2 regions of the Microbacterium sp. NPDC057944 genome follow, and region 1 is predicted to be linked to the other one. Evidence: predicted binding sites of a transcription regulator. Region 1 holds the regulator's gene; the other holds the start of a gene.
What was found. The regulator LexA, encoded in region 1, represses DNA repair genes until DNA is damaged. The targets are predictions, from matches to a motif close to TCGAACANNTGTTCGA.
Positions count from the first base shown of each region.

Region 2: a site for LexA is predicted at 4,818-4,833, ahead of recA (recombinase RecA). Genes of this name have one in related genera too.

Region 1 is NZ_JBHVPJ010000003.1:30,728-39,123, forward strand. It holds gene infC (translation initiation factor IF-3) at 1-159, opposite strand, end outside; gene ACFVRO_RS17205 (DUF1844 domain-containing protein) at 339-737, shown strand; gene ACFVRO_RS17210 (SseB family protein) at 950-1,747, opposite strand; gene priA (bifunctional 1-(5-phosphoribosyl)-5-((5-phosphoribosylamino)methylideneamino)imidazole-4-carboxamide isomerase/phosphoribosylanthranilate isomerase PriA) at 1,731-2,477, opposite strand; gene hisH (imidazole glycerol phosphate synthase subunit HisH) at 2,578-3,213, opposite strand; gene hisB (imidazoleglycerol-phosphate dehydratase HisB) at 3,210-3,821, opposite strand; gene ACFVRO_RS17230 (histidinol-phosphate transaminase) at 3,818-4,912, opposite strand; gene ACFVRO_RS17235 (LysM peptidoglycan-binding domain-containing protein) at 5,006-5,368, opposite strand; gene lexA (transcriptional repressor LexA) at 5,660-6,346, shown strand; gene metE (5-methyltetrahydropteroyltriglutamate--homocysteine S-methyltransferase) at 6,420-8,396, opposite strand, start outside.
Region 2 is NZ_JBHVPJ010000002.1:755,456-763,851, reverse strand. It holds gene ACFVRO_RS13120 (GNAT family N-acetyltransferase) at 1-204, shown strand, start outside; gene ACFVRO_RS13115 (DNA translocase FtsK) at 273-3,014, shown strand; gene pgsA (CDP-diacylglycerol--glycerol-3-phosphate 3-phosphatidyltransferase) at 3,014-3,589, shown strand; gene ACFVRO_RS13105 (CinA family protein) at 3,586-4,068, shown strand; gene ACFVRO_RS13100 (helix-turn-helix domain-containing protein) at 4,210-4,518, shown strand; gene ACFVRO_RS13095 (DUF3046 domain-containing protein) at 4,537-4,761, shown strand; gene recA (recombinase RecA) at 5,029-6,075, shown strand; gene ACFVRO_RS13085 (regulatory protein RecX) at 6,135-7,004, shown strand; gene miaB (tRNA (N6-isopentenyl adenosine(37)-C2)-methylthiotransferase MiaB) at 7,142-8,396, shown strand, end outside.

The DNA of each region.
Region 1 (8,396 bases):
GACGACGCCGATCTGCTCACCCGCGGGGCCGACGAGGCGGACCTCGGGGACGCGGATGCGCTCATTGGTGCGGGGATCGCTGATGCGGAACTCCTTAGACGATGGTTTCGGCCACCGGATGCTGTTCGCAATCCGGGCGAAATCAGAATCGTCTCCCACCCACCGGCATCCAGACGCCGGCTTCGCACCCAGTCTGCCGGCGGCATCTGTCGATGCGATCCGGTGGAGTGCAAGACCCGGTAGCCTGGAACGGCAAGCGCGGGTGGGAAGTGAATCCTCTTTCGTACCGGAGCATGACGCTCCGGAGCCCGACAAAGTCTAACAGAAGGCAAGGCGAAGTGACGAACCAGGCATCGGACGAGGCTGCACGCGAGCGCGAAGAGCGCTGGGCCCGACAGGAGGAGGCCGCGTCATCCGCCACCCGGGACATCGCAGACGTCCCCGCCGTCGAGGTGATCACGACCGCGGCCGTGCACCTCATGAGCGCCGCAGCCGTCAAGCTCGGCCTCGCCGACGACCCGGATGCCGCAGCGCAGCTCGACCTCGACGAGGCGCGCAAGCTCATCAACGCGCTGGCCGGACTCATCACGGCCGGCGCCCCCGAGATCAGCGACATGCACGCGCGGTCGCTGCGCGACGGACTGCGGTCCCTGCAGCTCGCTTTCCGCGAGGCCTCCGTCATCCCCGACCCGATCGGCAAGGGGCCGGGCGAGAAGTGGACGGGGCCGGTCAACTAGTCTCTCGTTGCCGGACTCCGGGATGTCTTGGTCAGGCAAAGAACGGGACCCTCCCGATTCGCGGGCCCCTCCCGATTCACCCGAACAGGGCAACCCTGCGCCCTCACGTCCTGTTGACGAACGGCTGGGGTAGAAGTCCGCAACCCGGACGTTGAGCGAGCACAGCGAGACGACACGCGGCGAGGACCGCGCGACCGAGGTGCCGCTCGTCGTCAGGCGGAGCGGCGGAGCTTGACGGTGAGCGAGTCGACGAGCACAGCGATGCGATCGTCGGCGGACCAGCGCTGGGCGAGACGCGCGAGAACCGCGTCAAGCACCTCGCGCTCGAGTCCGTCGACGAGCTCGAGGATCACGACGAGCTCGGGGCCGCGGAGCCTCGCGTCCGGGTCGCCTGCGGCGACGGCGACGTCGATCACCGCGAGCTCGTGCGCGACGCTCTCCTGGAGTGCGCCGAACACCTCCGGCGAGAGGAAGCTCGGCTCCCACGCGTGCCCCTGAGCGATCGCCCACACCGCGGGTCGGCGGATCACGAACTCCGTGTCGGACGTCGGGTCCAGCACGATCAGATCGGTGTCGTCGGCGGAGGCCGCCAGCGCGGCGCGCACGGCTTCGACCGGGATGGGCCGGGCCGTGGCATCCCACCGCTGCATCGCGTCGACCGAGGAGAACACCGGCTGCACGCGGCGGCCGTCGGGGGCCGCGACCGTGACGATCGACAGCTCCTGCGTCTTGTCGACGACCAGGCCCGTGGGACCTACGCCCTCATCACCCTTCTCGGCGACGAGGGGGATCAGCACGCGCGCGGAGCGGAAGGCGTCGACGACCTCCGTCTGCGCGCCATCGCCCGCACGGAACCTCTGCAGAGCCTCGAGCAGCGCGGGGTCGGCGGAGCCGTCGTCCGCGGCGTGCGGATTCGGCTCGAAGCTGCGCCCCTCCCACGGAACGCCCGCCGAGTCGCCGTGATTGTGCGACTCGGGCCCGCAGGAGTGCGCGTCAGTCTCCTGCGACATCCAGAGCCTCGGCCAGCGTGAACGCGCCTGCATACAGCGCCTTGCCGACGATGGCGCCCTCGACGCCCAGCGGCACGAGCTCGCGGAGAGCGGCGATGTCGTCGAGGTTCGCGATGCCGCCCGAGGCGACGACGGGCTTCGGGGTGCGCGAGGTCATCTCGCGCAGGAGCTCGAGGTTCGGTCCGCGGAGCGTGCCGTCCTTGGTCACGTCGGTCACGACGTAGCGGCTGCAGCCGGCGTCTTCGAGGCGATCCAGGACCTCCCAGAGATCGCCGCCGTCCTTCGTCCAGCCGCGGGCCGCGAGGGTCGTGCCGCGCACGTCGAGGCCGACCGCGATCGCCTCGCCGAACCGGCCGATGACGTCTGCCGCCCACTCGGGGTTCTCCAGCGCCGCAGTCCCGAGGTTGATGCGCGTGGCGCCGCTCTCGAGCGCCGCCTCCAGCGTCGCGTCGTCGCGGATGCCGCCGGAGAGCTCGATGTTGACGTTCTTGAACTGCTTGATCACCTTGCGCAGGATGGGGGCGTTGCTCCCTCGTCCGAAAGCGGCGTCGAGGTCGACGAGGTGGATCCACTTCGCGCCCTGCGCCACCCACTCCCCTGCGGCGTCGAGAGGATCGCCGTAGCTGGTCTCGCTGCCGGCCTCGCCCTGCGTGAGGCGGACGGCCTTGCCGCCCGCGACATCGACGGCCGGGAGCAGAGTGAGGGAGGGAGACTGCGCGAAGTCGTTCATGACGTCCTTGAGTGGTGGGAGTGCGCCGATGAGAGGCACGAGAACCGAGGTTACCCTCGCAATCGGCGCTCGTTCAAATGCGTGACGCCGATCGAGGAGGTCAGAGGCTGCCGACCCAGTTGCGCAGCAGCTGGATGCCCGCGTCTCCGGACTTCTCCGGGTGGAACTGGGTGGCCGAGAGCGGGCCGTTCTCGACGGCTGCGAGGAAGGGATCGCCGTAGGTCGTCCAGGTGAGCACGGGCTGCGGGAACGGAGGGATGACGTCGAGCTCCCAGGACTGCGCCGCGTACGAGTGCACGAAGTAGAACCGCTCCTGCTCGATGCCGCGGAACAGCACGCTGTCGGCGCCGGGCTCGACCGTGTTCCAGCCCATGTGTGGCAGGACCGGCGCGTTGAGCTCCGTCACCGCGCCCGGCCATTCGCCGAGGCCCTCGGTGTCGTGCCCGCGCTCGACGCCATGGGAGAACAGCACCTGCATGCCGACGCAGATGCCCAGCACCGGGCGTCCACCGGCGAGCCGACGATCGATGATCTCGTCACCACCGTGGGCGAACAGCGCGTCGCGGACCGCCTGGAAGGCGCCGACGCCAGGAACCACCAGGCCGTCGGCCTCCAGCGCCTGCGTCTTGTCGCGGGTGAGCACAGCATCCGCTCCCGCGGCGACGAGCGCTTTGACGGCGGAGTGGACGTTGCCGGACTCGTAGTCGAAGACCGCGACCGTGGGGGCGCTGCTCACAGCGCGCCCTTGGTGGACGGGACGCCGTCGACCAGCGGATCGAGAGCCTTCGCCTGGCGGAAGGCACGCGCGAAGGCCTTGTACTCCGCCTCGGCGATGTGGTGAGGATCGCGGCCGCCCAGCACGCGGACGTGCACGGTGAGTCCGGCGTTGAACGTGATCGCCTCGAACGAGTGCCGCACGAGGGCGCCCGTGAAGTGACCGCCGATGAGGTGGTACTCGAATCCTGTGGGCTCACCCTCGTGCACGAGGTACGGGCGACCGGAGATGTCGACGACCGCCTGCGCGAGCGCCTCGTCGAGAGGGACCAGCGCGTCGCCGTAGCGGGAGATGCCGGATTTGTCGCCCAGCGCCTCGCGGATCGCCTGCCCGAGCACGATCGAGACGTCCTCGACGGTGTGGTGCGCATCGATGTTCGTGTCGCCGGACGCCCGCACCGTGAGGTCGGTGAGGGAGTGCTTCGCGAACGCGGTCAGCATGTGGTCGAAGAACGGCACCGAGGTGTCGATGCGGCCCACACCCGTCCCGTCGAGGTTGAGCTCGAGCTCGACCGTGGACTCCGACGTGCTGCGCACGCGGCGGGCTGTGCGCGGGGCGGGGGTGCTCATGATGCCGATCCTATCGAGGCGAGGGCGTCGAGGAACGCCGTGGTCTCGGCCTCCGTACCCGCGGTGACGCGGAGGTGGCCGGGGATGCCGACGTCGCGGATCAGCACGCCCCTGTCGTACAGCTGCTGCCACGTGGCCTTCGGGTCAACCACCCCGCCGAAGAGGACGAAGTTCGACCAGGACTCGTGCGGCGTGTACCCGAGGGCTTCCAGGGTTGCCGAGATGCGATCGCGCTGCTCGACGATCTCGTCGACCATGCCGAGCATGACGTCGGCGTTGCGCAGCGCGGCGATCGCCGCCGCCTGGGTGAGGGCGCTCAGGTGATAGGGCAGGCGCACGAGGCGCAGCGCGTCGATGAACGCGGGATCGGCGGCCAGGTAGCCCACCCGCGCTCCCGCGAAGGCGAAGGCCTTGCTCATCGTGCGCGACACCGCCAGACGCGGACGCCCTTCGAGGAGAGAGAGGGCGGATGCCGCCTCCCGCGGTGCGAACTCCTGATACGCCTCGTCGACGATCACGATGCCTCTGGCCGCCTCGTAGACGGCCTCGACGACATCGAGCCCGAGGGGCGTGCCCGTCGGGTTGTTCGGGGAGCACAGCAGGATCACGTCGGGGTCGACAGCGCGCACCTGAGCAGCAGCGTCTTCCGCGGTGATCGTGTAGTCGGGCTCGCGGACGCCCGCCACCCAGCGCGCGCCGGTGCCCTGAGCGATCAGCGGGTACATGGAGTACGTGGGGGCGAAGCCGAACGCCGTGCGTCCAGGACCGCCGAACGCCTGGAGAATGTGCTGCAGCACCTCGTTCGAGCCGTTGCCCGCCCAGATCTGGTCGGCAGTGAGCCCGTGCCCGAGATACTCGGCGAAGCCCTCGCGCAGAGTCGTGAACTCTCGATCCGGGTAGCGGTTCATGTCGCGCAGCGCCACGGCGATGTCGTCGAGGATGTCGCTGGCGACGGCATCCGGAATGGGATGCGTGTTCTCGTTGACGTTGAGCGCGATGGGAAGCGGGGCCTGCGGAGCTCCGTAGGGAGTCAATCCGCGGAGGTCGTCGCGAAGCGGGAGATCAGCGAGTGATGCGGTCACCCTTCCCATGCTAGGACGCGCGAAGGCCGATGATGCACCGGGTGACGCCGCATTGCGCATCCACCGCTCTCCCGACGGGCTCGCAGGACGCGCGCTCCGAGATCACTCCGAGTACTGCGCGGGGATGGCGAGCTCGTCGCCGATCTGCAGTGCGCCGCCGGTGAGCATGTTGAGCCGGCTGATCTCGCCGATCACCTCGCGGGGGTCGGCGTCGGGAGCGACCGTGGTGGCGATCGACCAGAGGGTATCCCCCGGCATCACCGTGACGGTCTCGAAGGACGCCGCCGCGACGTGAGCGCCGGACGCCGCAGCGCTTCCGCCGCTGAGCGCGGCGAAGGCGATGCCCGCCGCGAGAGGGACCGAGGCGAGCCCGAGGAGCACGCGGCGACCGCGGACCGTCAGACGCAGGCGTGCGGCCGGACGTGCCGGAAGGACTGCTGCGGTTCCGAAGGTGATGGTGCTCATGTCGTGCTTCCTTTCTGGCCTCCGGCGGATCATCCCCGCCGGAGAAAGTTGGCGTAGCGTTCGCATCCAGGACTCGGCCGGGAGTCAGGAATGCGAAGCTACGTACCGAAGATATCTTCGAGTTCGAACATCTGTCAAGCGTTCTTCGAAACCTGATCCGAGAATCTGCCGACACGCTCGAACAGATCTTCCAGATCGGGCCGTTTCTCGGATACGGTTTCGATACGGATACCCCACCACGGACCTCCGACATTCGAACTGCGACGCCGGAATCGCGTACAAAGGAGCACGATGAGCGAGAACTCCGCCCCCGACACCGAGGCGCCGCGCACCCGTCGCCGCAAGAGCCTCAGCCCCAAGCAGATGGCGATCCTCGAGGTCATCCAGAACTCGATCAGCCGGCACGGCTATCCGCCGAGCATGCGCGAGATCGGCGACGCCGTCGGCCTCAAGTCGCTGTCCAGCGTCACGCATCAACTCGGACAGCTGGAGCTCAGCGGCTATCTGCGCCGCGACCCCGGCAAGACCAGGGCCATGGAGGTGCTCATCGACCTCCCCGGCGCGAGCGGCGAGAACCCCGCCGATGTCGCCACCCCGGTCGGAGACGCCGCTCTCGTGCCGCTGGTGGGCCGCATCGCCGCCGGCGTGCCGATCACCGCGGATCAGCAGGTCGAGGAGATCTTCCCGCTCCCCCGGCAGCTCGTCGGCAAGGGTGACCTGTTCATGCTCAAGGTGTCGGGCGAGTCCATGATCGACGCCGCGATCTGCGACGGCGACTGGGTCGTCGTCCGCTCGCAGCACAGCGCGGAGAACGGCGAGATCGTCGCGGCCATGCTCGACGGCGAGGCCACGGTCAAGGTGCTCCGCCGCCGCGACGGGCACACCTGGCTCCTCCCCCGCAACTCCGCCTTCGAGCCGATCCTGGGCGACGAAGCCGTGATCCTCGGCAAGATCGTCGCGGTGCTGCGCGCGGTCTGACGACCGCTGACGACAGCGAACCGCCCTTCCCGAGCTCCGGGAAGGGCGGTTCGCTTCTCTCTTCTGACGGGCGTCAGACCGCGACGACCACGTCCTCGCGCACCCGACGCGTGGCCTCGACGATGTTGCGCAGCGACGCCACGGTCTCGTCGTATCCGCGCGTCTTCAGACCGCAGTCGGGATTGACCCACAGCTGACGCGTCGGGATCTCGTCCACCGCGCGGCGCAGCAGCGACTCGACCTCCTCCGCCGAGGGGACGCGCGGCGAGTGGATGTCGTAGACACCGGGGCCGATGCCGTGATCGAAGCCGACCTCGGCGATGTCCGTCACGACCTCCATGCGACTGCGGGCCGCCTCGATCGAGGTCACGTCGGCGTCGAGGGCGCGGATCGCGTCGATCACGACGCCGAACTCCGAGTAGCAGAGGTGGGTGTGCACCTGGGTGCCCGCCGCCGCGCCACCCGTCGCGAGACGGAACGAGTCCACGGACCACTGCAGGTACGCGGGCTGATCCGCCTTCTTCAGAGGAAGCAGCTCGCGCAGCGCGGGCTCGTCGACCTGGATGATCGCGATGCCAGCGGCCTCGAGGTCGGCGATCTCGTCGCGCAGGGCGAGCGCCACCTGGTTCGCGGTCTCGCCGAGCGGCTGGTCGTCTCTGACGAAGGACCAGGCGAGGATCGTGACGGGGCCCGTCAGCATCCCCTTCATGTGCTTGGTCGTGAGCGACTGGGCGTACGTCGACCAGTCCACCGTGATGGGAGCGGGACGGGAGACGTCGCCCCACAGGAGGGACGGGCGGGTCGCGCGGGAGCCGTACGACTGCACCCAGCCGTTCTCGGTGACGTCGAAGCCGTCGAGGTTCTCGGCGAAGTACTGCACCATGTCGTTGCGCTCCGGCTCACCGTGCACGAGCACGTCGAGGCCCAGGTCCTCCTGCAGCGAGACGACGCTGGCGACCTCGCGACGCAGGAACTCCTCGTAGTCCTCGGCGGGGATCTCGCCCCTGGTGAACCGCGCCCGGGCACGGCGGATGTCGCCGGTCTGCGGGAACGACCCGATCGTCGTGAGCGGCAGCGCCGGAAGGCCGAGGGCCTCCTGCGCGGACTCCCGCTCCTCGTAGGACACGCGCGAGAAGTCCGCCTCGGTGAGCGCACGGGCACGAATGGCACCGTCGCGGACGCCCGGAGCCGAGAGACGGTCCTGCAGGGCAGCGGATGCCGCGTCGAGATCGGCGGCGACCGCCGCACGCCCCTCGGCGAGGCCCCGGGCCAGGGCCACGACCTGCTCGACCTTCTGGTCGGCGAAGGCGAGCCACGAGACCAGACGCGCATCGAGCTTCGTCTCGTCGGACACATCGTGCGGCACGTGCAGCAGAGAGGTCGACGTGGAGGCCGAGACGCCGGCGGCGCCGAGCGCGCGCAGCGCCTCGAGCGTGTCGAAGGCCGAGGCGAGGTCGCCGCGCCAGATGTTGTGACCGTCGACGACGCCGCCCACGAGGGTCTTCCCCTCCAGGCCGGCTGCGGCCGCGGGGACGCCTCCGCGCACGAGGTCGACGGCGATCGCCTCGATCGGGGCTGCGGCCAGCACGGGGAACACCTCACCGAGGTCGGCGTACGGCGCGGCGACCAGGATCGACGGGCGCGCCGCCGCTCCGCCCAGCACCGCGAGGGCGCGGCCGGCGGCATCCGCCAGCGCAGCGATCGACGCAGGGAGCGACTCGCTGACCAGTGCGGGCTCGTCGAGCTGCACCCACTCCGCACCGGCGTCCTTCAGCCGCGCGAGCAGCTCGACGTAGATGGGGAGCAGGTCGTCGAGTCGCGACAGCGGATCGAACCCCTCGGGGGCGTCGTCCGATGCCTTCGCCAGAGCGAGGAGGGTCACCGGGCCGACGATGACCGGGCGGGTCGTGAATCCGGCGGCCGCGCCCTCTGCGAACTCGCGGACGACACGGTCGCTGGACAGCGAGAACGCCGTCTCGGGGCCGATCTCCGGCACCAGGTAGTGGTAGTTCGAGTCGAACCACTTGGTCATCTCGAGCGGGGCGCGCTC
Region 2 (8,396 bases), on a different contig from region 1:
GGCGTGCAGCCGATCTGGCGGGCTCACGGCGCGGGGCGAGCCCTGCTGCGACGGCTTCTGAGTCGCGCACGCGAGCAGGGGCACCGACGGCTCAGCCTGAGCGTGGAGCGCGACAACTTCGCGCGCACTCTCTACCGGTCGGAGGGCTTCGTGGTCACGCACGCTCTGCCCGATCGCGACACCATGGTGCATCGCCTGTCCTGAGCGCCCGGATCACCGGAATGCCGCGTCATTACGCGGCTTTGTCGGTTGCTGGCCGTAACGTGAGTCCCATGGCCAGGAGCACCACGAAGTCCGAGCGCGCATCGGAGAGCGCGCCGTCGCGCCCGAAGCGGCAGGCCACTCCGAAGCGGCAAGCCGCGCCGCGCGCCCAGGCCGCGCCGAAGAAGTACATCGACGAGGCCGAGAAGCCTCCCGTCCTCGTGCGCGCCTGGAACGGTATCGCCCACGGCGTCGGCGGCATGTTCCGCGCCTTCGGCCCAGAAACGCTGGAGAAGGACGACCGGCGCGACGGATTCCCGTTCCTCCTGGTTCTGCTCGCCATCGCCGGAGCCGTGAACGAGTGGTTCTTCATCGGCAACGAGGTCGCGGGCAACATCAGCGCCTACTCGGTCGGACTCCTCGTCGGGCGCGTCGCCTTCGTGATGCCCGTGCTGCTGCTCCTGCTCGCCGGATGGCTCTTCCGGCACCCCTCGTCGGTGCATGACAACGGGCGCATCGGCATCGGCTTCGGCCTCTTCGCCATCACGATGGCCGGTTTCTGCCACATCGCCGGCGGCATGCCGCAGCCCAGGGAGGGCATGGTCTCCCTGAGCGCTGCGGGCGGTCTGTTCGGCTGGATGGTCGGTCAGCCGCTGAGCTACCTGACCACGATCCCCGCCTACATCGTCCTCGCGCTGCTCGCGGGCCTCAGCATCCTCATCCTCACGAAGACGCCGCCGAACCGCATCGGGCAGCGCCTCGGCGACCTGTACGCCTGGATGTTCGACGCGGAGCGCGCCGAGAAGCCGGCGAAGGATGCCGCGGCGATCGACGAGGCCGACAAGGTCGACGACCCCGATGTCCTGCCGTGGTGGCGCCGCAACAAGACCGGTCGCGAGGAGGATCCCGATGAGGGATCGCTCGACTCCGACGACATCACGGCGCTGCTCACCACGACCGACGCGACACCCGCCTACGACCAGGCGATCACCGTCGCCGACCCCTACGACGCCGCCACCGAGGTGCTGTCCGATGTGCGCTCCGTGACCGACGCGCTGGCGGAGCAGCAGACGACCGCGCTCCTCGACGACTCCGACACGGGCGAGATGCCCGAGCTCCCCGGCCTCGACGGCTTCGGCACCGAAGGCCCGGGGGAGGGCGGCCCGCAGGCGCCGCTCGCTCCGTACATCCTTCCGTCTCCCGGCGTGCTCGCCGAGGGCCCGCCCTCTGTGGCGCGCTCCGAGGCCAACGACCGGATCGTCGAGCAGATCACGAGCGTCCTGTCGCAGTTCAACGTCGACGCCAAGGTCACCGGTTTCTCGCGCGGTCCGACGGTCACGCAGTACGAGGTCGAAGTCGGCCACGGTGTCAAGGTCGAGAAGATCCTCCAGCTGAGCAACAACTTCGCCTACGCCGTGGCGTCGAACGACGTGCGCATCCTCTCGCCGATCCCCGGCAAGAGCGCGATCGGCATCGAGATCCCCAACACCGACCGCGAGACGGTGGCGCTCGGCGACGTCCTGCGATCGCAGGCGGCCCTGAAGAACACTCATCCGCTCACGATCGGCGTCGGAAAGGACGTCGGCGGCAACTTCGTCACGGCGAACCTCGCGAAGATGCCTCACCTCCTCGTGGCCGGTTCCACCGGCTCGGGTAAGTCGAGCTTCGTGAACTCGATGATCACCAGCCTTCTCATGCGCGCGCGCCCCTCCGACGTGCGCATGGTGCTGATCGACCCGAAGCGTGTCGAGCTCACCAGCTACGCCGGCGTGCCGCATCTCATCACGCCCATCATCACGAACCCCAAGAAGGCAGCCGAGGCGCTGCAGTGGGTCGTGAAGGAGATGGACATGCGGTACGACGACCTCGCGTCGTTCGGCTTCCGCCACATCGACGACTTCAACCGGGCCGTGCGCGCGGGGGAGGTCGAGGTGCCCGTCGGCAGCGAGCGGGTGCTCAAGCCGTACCCGTACCTCCTCGTCGTCGTCGACGAGCTCGCCGATCTCATGATGGTCGCCCCGCGAGACGTCGAGGACTCGATCGTGCGCATCACGCAGCTCGCCCGCGCCTCCGGCATCCACCTGGTGCTCGCCACGCAGCGGCCGAGCGTCGACGTCGTGACCGGTCTGATCAAGGCCAACGTGCCGTCGCGCCTCGCCTTCGCCGTCACCAGCGTGACGGACAGCCGCGTCATCCTCGACAGCCCCGGCGCCGACAAGCTGATCGGCCAGGGCGACGCCCTGTTCTCGCCGATGGGTTCGTCGAAGCCGTTCCGTCTGCAGGGCGCCTGGGTCGATGAGAAGGAGATCGACGCCGTCGTCAAACACGTCACCCGTCAGGCGCGCCCGGAGTACCGCTCCGATGTGCAGGAGGCGATGGACCCGGCCAAGAAGAAGGACGTCGACGAGGACATCGGCGACGATCTCGAGCTGCTGCTCGCCGCTGCGGAGCTCATCGTGTCCTCTCAGTTCGGATCCACCTCGATGCTCCAGCGCAAGCTCCGCGTCGGCTTCGCCAAGGCGGGACGCCTGATGGATCTCCTCGAATCGCGCGAGATCGTCGGCCCGTCCGAAGGGTCGAAGGCCCGCGACGTGCTGGCCACCGCAGAGCAGCTTCCGCAGGTGCTCGCGAAGCTCAGGGGAGTCGACGCGCCCGCAGCCTCCTCGGCCTCGGCTGCGCCGGCGGCTCCGGTCGCGCAGGCGCCTGCGGTGCCGGCGCACTCCTACGACCCGATCGAGGCGCAGTTCGAAGGACTGCCGGTCGTCGAAGCAGAGGGCGATGAAGACGCCTGGGGCCTGACGGGGCGCGACTGATGTCCATTCCCCGGCAGCTGCCCAATGCGATCACGATCGCCCGCATCCCGCTCGCCGTCGTCTTCTTCGTGCTTCTTCTGCTCGGTGGCACGTATGGGGATGGCGACATCGTTCTGCGCTGGGTCGCGGCGGCGCTGTTCATCGTCGCGATCTCGACGGACTGGGTAGACGGCTACCTCGCTCGCCGGTACGACATCGTCAGCGACTTCGGCAAGCTGTGGGACCCGATCGCCGACAAGCTCCTCACGGGGGCGGGGTTCATCGGACTCGCGATCCTCGGCGAGGTGAACTGGTGGCTGGTCGCGATCATCCTCGTGCGCGAGTGGGGCATCACCGTCCACCGCCTGATGATCGTGAACGAGCACGTGGTCGCCGCGGCCTGGATGGGGAAGATCAAGACGGCTGTGCAGGGCGTCGCCCTGTCGTGGGCGCTGCTCCCGTTGCACGTGCTGATCGGACGAGAGCCGTGGACGCTCGTGACCGCTGTTCTCATGGTCATCGTCCTCGTGCTCACTGTCGCCAGCGGCATCGACTACATCGTCGCCCAGGTCCGTGGAGCCCGGCGAGCGTCGTGAGCGCAGCCTCCGACGCCCTGGCCGCGCTCGACGCGCGAGGGTGGACCCTCGGCGTCGCGGAGTCTCTCACCGGTGGCGCCCTCTGCTCGGCGCTGGTCGGCGTCCCCGGCGCGTCCGCCGTACTGCTCGGCGGGGTCGTCGCCTACGCGACGCCGGTCAAGCACACCCTCCTGGGCGTCGACGCAGACCTGCTCGACACGCACGGTGCTGTGCATCCGGAGGTCGCGGCGCAGATGGCGCGGGGCGTCAGGAGCGCAGTGGCCATCGGAGGACGCTCGGCCGATGTCGGAGTGTCGACGACGGGCATCGCCGGTCCGGACTCGCCGGACGGGCAGCCGGTGGGAACGGTGCACATCGGCGTGGCGACCCCCGTCGTGGAGGTGAGCCGCGCGTTCGTGTTCACGGGCGATCGCGCTGCGATCAGAGCCCAGACTGTCGACGCTGCGCTTGCGATCCTGCGAGAGCTCGTCGGGGAATAGAAATCCCCAGGGCAAAGTTGACATGAGTGTGCTCACATTCAAACCACAGGGTGAAAGAGTAGATTCTGTGCATGCCAGTGGTATTAGACTGGCGATCTCGTCGGAGGAGACTCCGGCGGACCGAACGGGGAGGAGGTTCCGATGATTCTTGTCAGGCAGGAAATCGGCGATGTGCTGAGGGACTTCCGTCTGCAGAAGGGGCGCACCCTCCGGCAGGTCGCAAGCAAGGCGTCTGTGGCGCTGGGCTATCTCAGTGAGGTCGAGCGAGGGCAGAAGGAGGCCTCGAGCGAGATCCTCGCTTCGGTCGCCGATGCGCTCGACGTCCCCATCTCGATCATCATGCGCGAAGTCGGAGATCGCATCTCCGTGCTCGAGGGTCTCCAGGTGTTCCCGGACGTCGTTCCCGACGATCTGGTCGCGTCGATCGAGCCGCAGCTCTCGCTGCGCTGATCGGTCCCCCGCATCTCCATGCGCCGTAGCGAGTTCCTCCGTGCGGTCGATGCGGAGTTCCAGGGCAGAGCCCTCTCTCTGGTGAACGACCTCGTCCTGTCTCAGCTCGCGGGCCGTACGGCGCTCGAAGCGCTGGATGCCGGTGTTCCTCCTCGCGACATCTGGCTCGCGCTGTGCGATGAGACCGACGTCCCGTTGGCGCGTCGGCACGGTGCCGGGCGTCTGGAACCGCGGAGGCGCTGAACAGATCATGAGTGTTCGAGTGCTCCGCATTCCGACACGCCGAGCGCACAAGGTGCTCGAATATCTGTTCGAGGCCGCGTAGTCTTCTGCACAAGTGGTTCAGGAACCGTGTTCTGCACAGTTCGTGGGCGTTCCGACTCGATGTCGGAGGCCCCCCGTACGGTGAAGACATGGCCACGGAGCCATACGTCTTGTCGGAGAGTTCGCCCAGCCTGGGGGAGCCGCGACAGCCTACAGACGGCAACACGCGAGCAGAAGGAACACATCATGCCATCACCCGCAGACCGCGAGAAGTCCCTCGAGACAGCACTCGCTCAGATCGACCGCCAGTTCGGAAAGGGCTCGGTCATGCGGCTGGGGAGCGACGAGCGCGCCCCCGTCGCCGTCATCCCGACCGGTTCCATTGCTCTCGACGTCGCGCTCGGCGTCGGTGGTCTGCCGCGTGGCCGCATCGTCGAGATCTATGGCCCTGAGTCCTCGGGTAAGACGACCCTGACCCTCCACGCGATCGCCAATGCGCAGCGGGCGGGAGGCATCGCAGCGTTCATCGACGCCGAGCACGCGCTCGACCCCGACTACGCGGCGAAGCTCGGTGTCGACATCGACGCTCTTCTCGTCTCGCAGCCCGATACGGGTGAGCAGGCGCTCGAGATCGCCGACATGCTCGTCCGTTCCGGTGCCATCGACCTCATCGTCATCGACTCCGTGGCGGCGCTCGTGCCTCGCGCGGAGATCGAGGGCGAGATGGGCGACTCGCACGTGGGTCTCCAGGCCCGACTCATGTCTCAGGCGCTGCGAAAGCTCACGGGTGGCCTGAACCAGACCAACACGACGATGATCTTCATCAACCAGCTGCGCGAGAAGATCGGAGTCTTCTTCGGATCTCCGGAGACCACCGCCGGTGGAAAGGCGCTCAAGTTCTATGCGTCGGTCCGCCTAGACATCCGTCGTATCGAGACGCTGAAGGACGGCACGGATGCCGTGGGAAACCGTACGCGCGTCAAGGTCGTCAAGAACAAGATGGCTCCGCCGTTCAAGCAGGCGGAGTTCGACATCCTCTACGGCATCGGCATCTCCCGCGAGGGCAGCCTGATCGACTTCGGCGTGGAGCACGGCATCGTGAAGAAGTCCGGTTCCTGGTACACCTACGACGGTGACCAGCTCGGCCAGGGCAAGGAGAACGCGCGGTCGTTCCTCCTCAAGAACCCTGACATCGCGCTGGCCATCGAGACCCAGATCAAGCAGAAGCTCGGCATCGGTGTGCAGGCCGAGGCGGCCCCGACCGACGAGCTCGCCGAGCGTCGCCCGGCGTGATCGTGCTGCGGTATCGGCCCGAGGTCGTGTGCCGCCCTGCTCAAAGATCGGAGTGACCCATGGACGAATCTGAGCGGATTGCGCCGGTGATCCCGCTGTTCGGCGGCCCTGCGGCAGCGAGCAGCGACAGATTCGGCGCGACGGTCGAACATGAGGCCGCTGCCGTGGATGCTCCTGAGCCCGGTGCGGTGGGGGAGAACGTCGAGGACGTCTTCTCTCACCGCACCGGTGACGATGCATGGCGGTCGACCTGGGATGCGTCGAGCGAGCGTACGGCGACGAGTCGCGTCGCCGACGCAGGCCGTCCCAGCGACCGTCATCCGGCACGAGGCGGTCTGGAGAGGTCCGCTCCGAGACTGCGTGCCCTGCAGTCTCCGGATGCGGTGGAGGAAGCCGGCGACGGCCTCGATCCGGCCGAGATCCGAGAGTCGGCGGAGGAGCTTCTCGTGCGCAAGCTGCGCGCGAGATCGCTTTCCATCTCGGAAGCGCAGATGGTGCTGAAGGGGTTCGAGGTGCAGGGGCAGCGGCTCGACGCGGCACAGATCGACGACGTGATCGACGACTTCTGCCGTCGCGGCTACCTCGACGATGCGGTGCTCGCCGCCCAGCTCGTCACCTCCGGAGTGGAGCGGAAGAAGCAGGGGAGGGTCGCCGTCTCACGGGCTCTCGCCCAGCGTGGCCTCCCTCGCGATGTGATCGATGCGGCGCTCGACGAGCTCCCCGACGACGACATCGAGCGGGCGCTCGAATTCGCTCGCACCAAGATGCGGTCGCTGGCGCGGCTCGATCCGGAGACCGCGAAGCGCCGACTCACCGGCCAACTCGCTCGTCGTGGCTATCCGGGAGGGGTGGTCTCGAACGTGGTTCGGACGGTCACCGCCGAGCAGTTCGGCGGTCGGCGGCCTTCTTCGGGCGTGCGCTTCGAGTAGTCGCGTTCGACGGCGTGCTCTTCGAGCATGATCCCAACGGGTTCCTGGTCGACGCTTCGGTGACGTTCGACGCGGTCAGGGGAACGAGGCATTCCTGAGCGCGAGAAGACGCCACTCGAACGTAGAATTGACCCATCATGACTATCCCGCGCAGTGAACCGACGATCATCGATGCCTCGTCGGCAGCAGTCGACAGCGACGGGCGGCAGCGCTCGTACGAAGTGCGCACCTTCGGGTGCCAGATGAATGTGCACGACTCCGAGCGGCTCTCGGGCTCGCTGGAGAGCGCCGGCTACGTCCGGGCGGCCGACGGCGCAGAGGCCGACGTCGTGATCATCAACACGTGCGCGGTCCGCGACAACGCGGCAGGCAAGCTCTACGGAACCCTCGGCCAGCTCGCTTCTGTCAAGCGCCGCAAGGACGGCATGCAGATCGCCGTCGGCGGATGCCTCGCCCAGATGGACAAGCAGGCCGTGCTCGACAAGGCGCCGTGGGTCGACGTGGTCTTCGGCACGCACAACATGGGCTCTCTCCCGGGGCTTCTGGAGCGGGCCCGTCACAACGGCGAGGCTGAGCTCGAGATCCTCGAGTCGCTCGAGGTGTTCCCCTCGACGCTCCCGACGAAGCGCGACTCGGCACACAGCGGCTGGGTGTCGATCTCGGTCGGCTGCAACAACACCTGCACCTTCTGCATCGTCCCGCACCTGCGGGGCAAGGAGAAGGACCGCCGGCCCGGCGACATCCTGAACGAGATCCGACTGCTCGTCGAGGACGGCGCTATCGAGGTCACGCTGCTCGGTCAGAACGTCAACTCCTACGGGGTCGAGTTCGGCGACCGGCAGGCGTTCGGCAAGCTGCTCCGCGCCGCAGGTGAGATCGAGGGGCTCGAGCGCATCCGCTTCACCAGTCCGCACCCCGCCGCATTCACCGATGACGTGATCGACGCCATGGCGGAGACTCCGAGCGTCATGCCGCAGCTGCACATGCCGCTCCAGTCGGGCAGCGACAGCATCCTCAAGGCGATGCGTCGCTCGTACCGCAGCGAGCGGTTCCTCGGCATCATCGAACGCGTACGGGAGCGCATTCCGCACGCGGCGATCACCACCGACATCATCGTGGGCTTCCCCGGCGAGACCGACGAGGACTTCGAAGACACCATGCGGGTCGTCGAGCAGTCCCGGTTCTCGGGGGCGTTCACATTCCAGTACTCGATCCGCGAGGGCACGCCTGCGGCGACCATGCCGGACCAGGTTCCCAAGGCCGTCGTCCAGGAGCGCTACGAACGGCTGATCGCCCTGCAGGAGCGCATCTCCCTCGAGGAGAACCAGAAGCAGGTCGGCCGAGAGGTCGAGGTGCTGGTCTCCGTCGGCGAAGGCAAGAAGGACGCCGAGA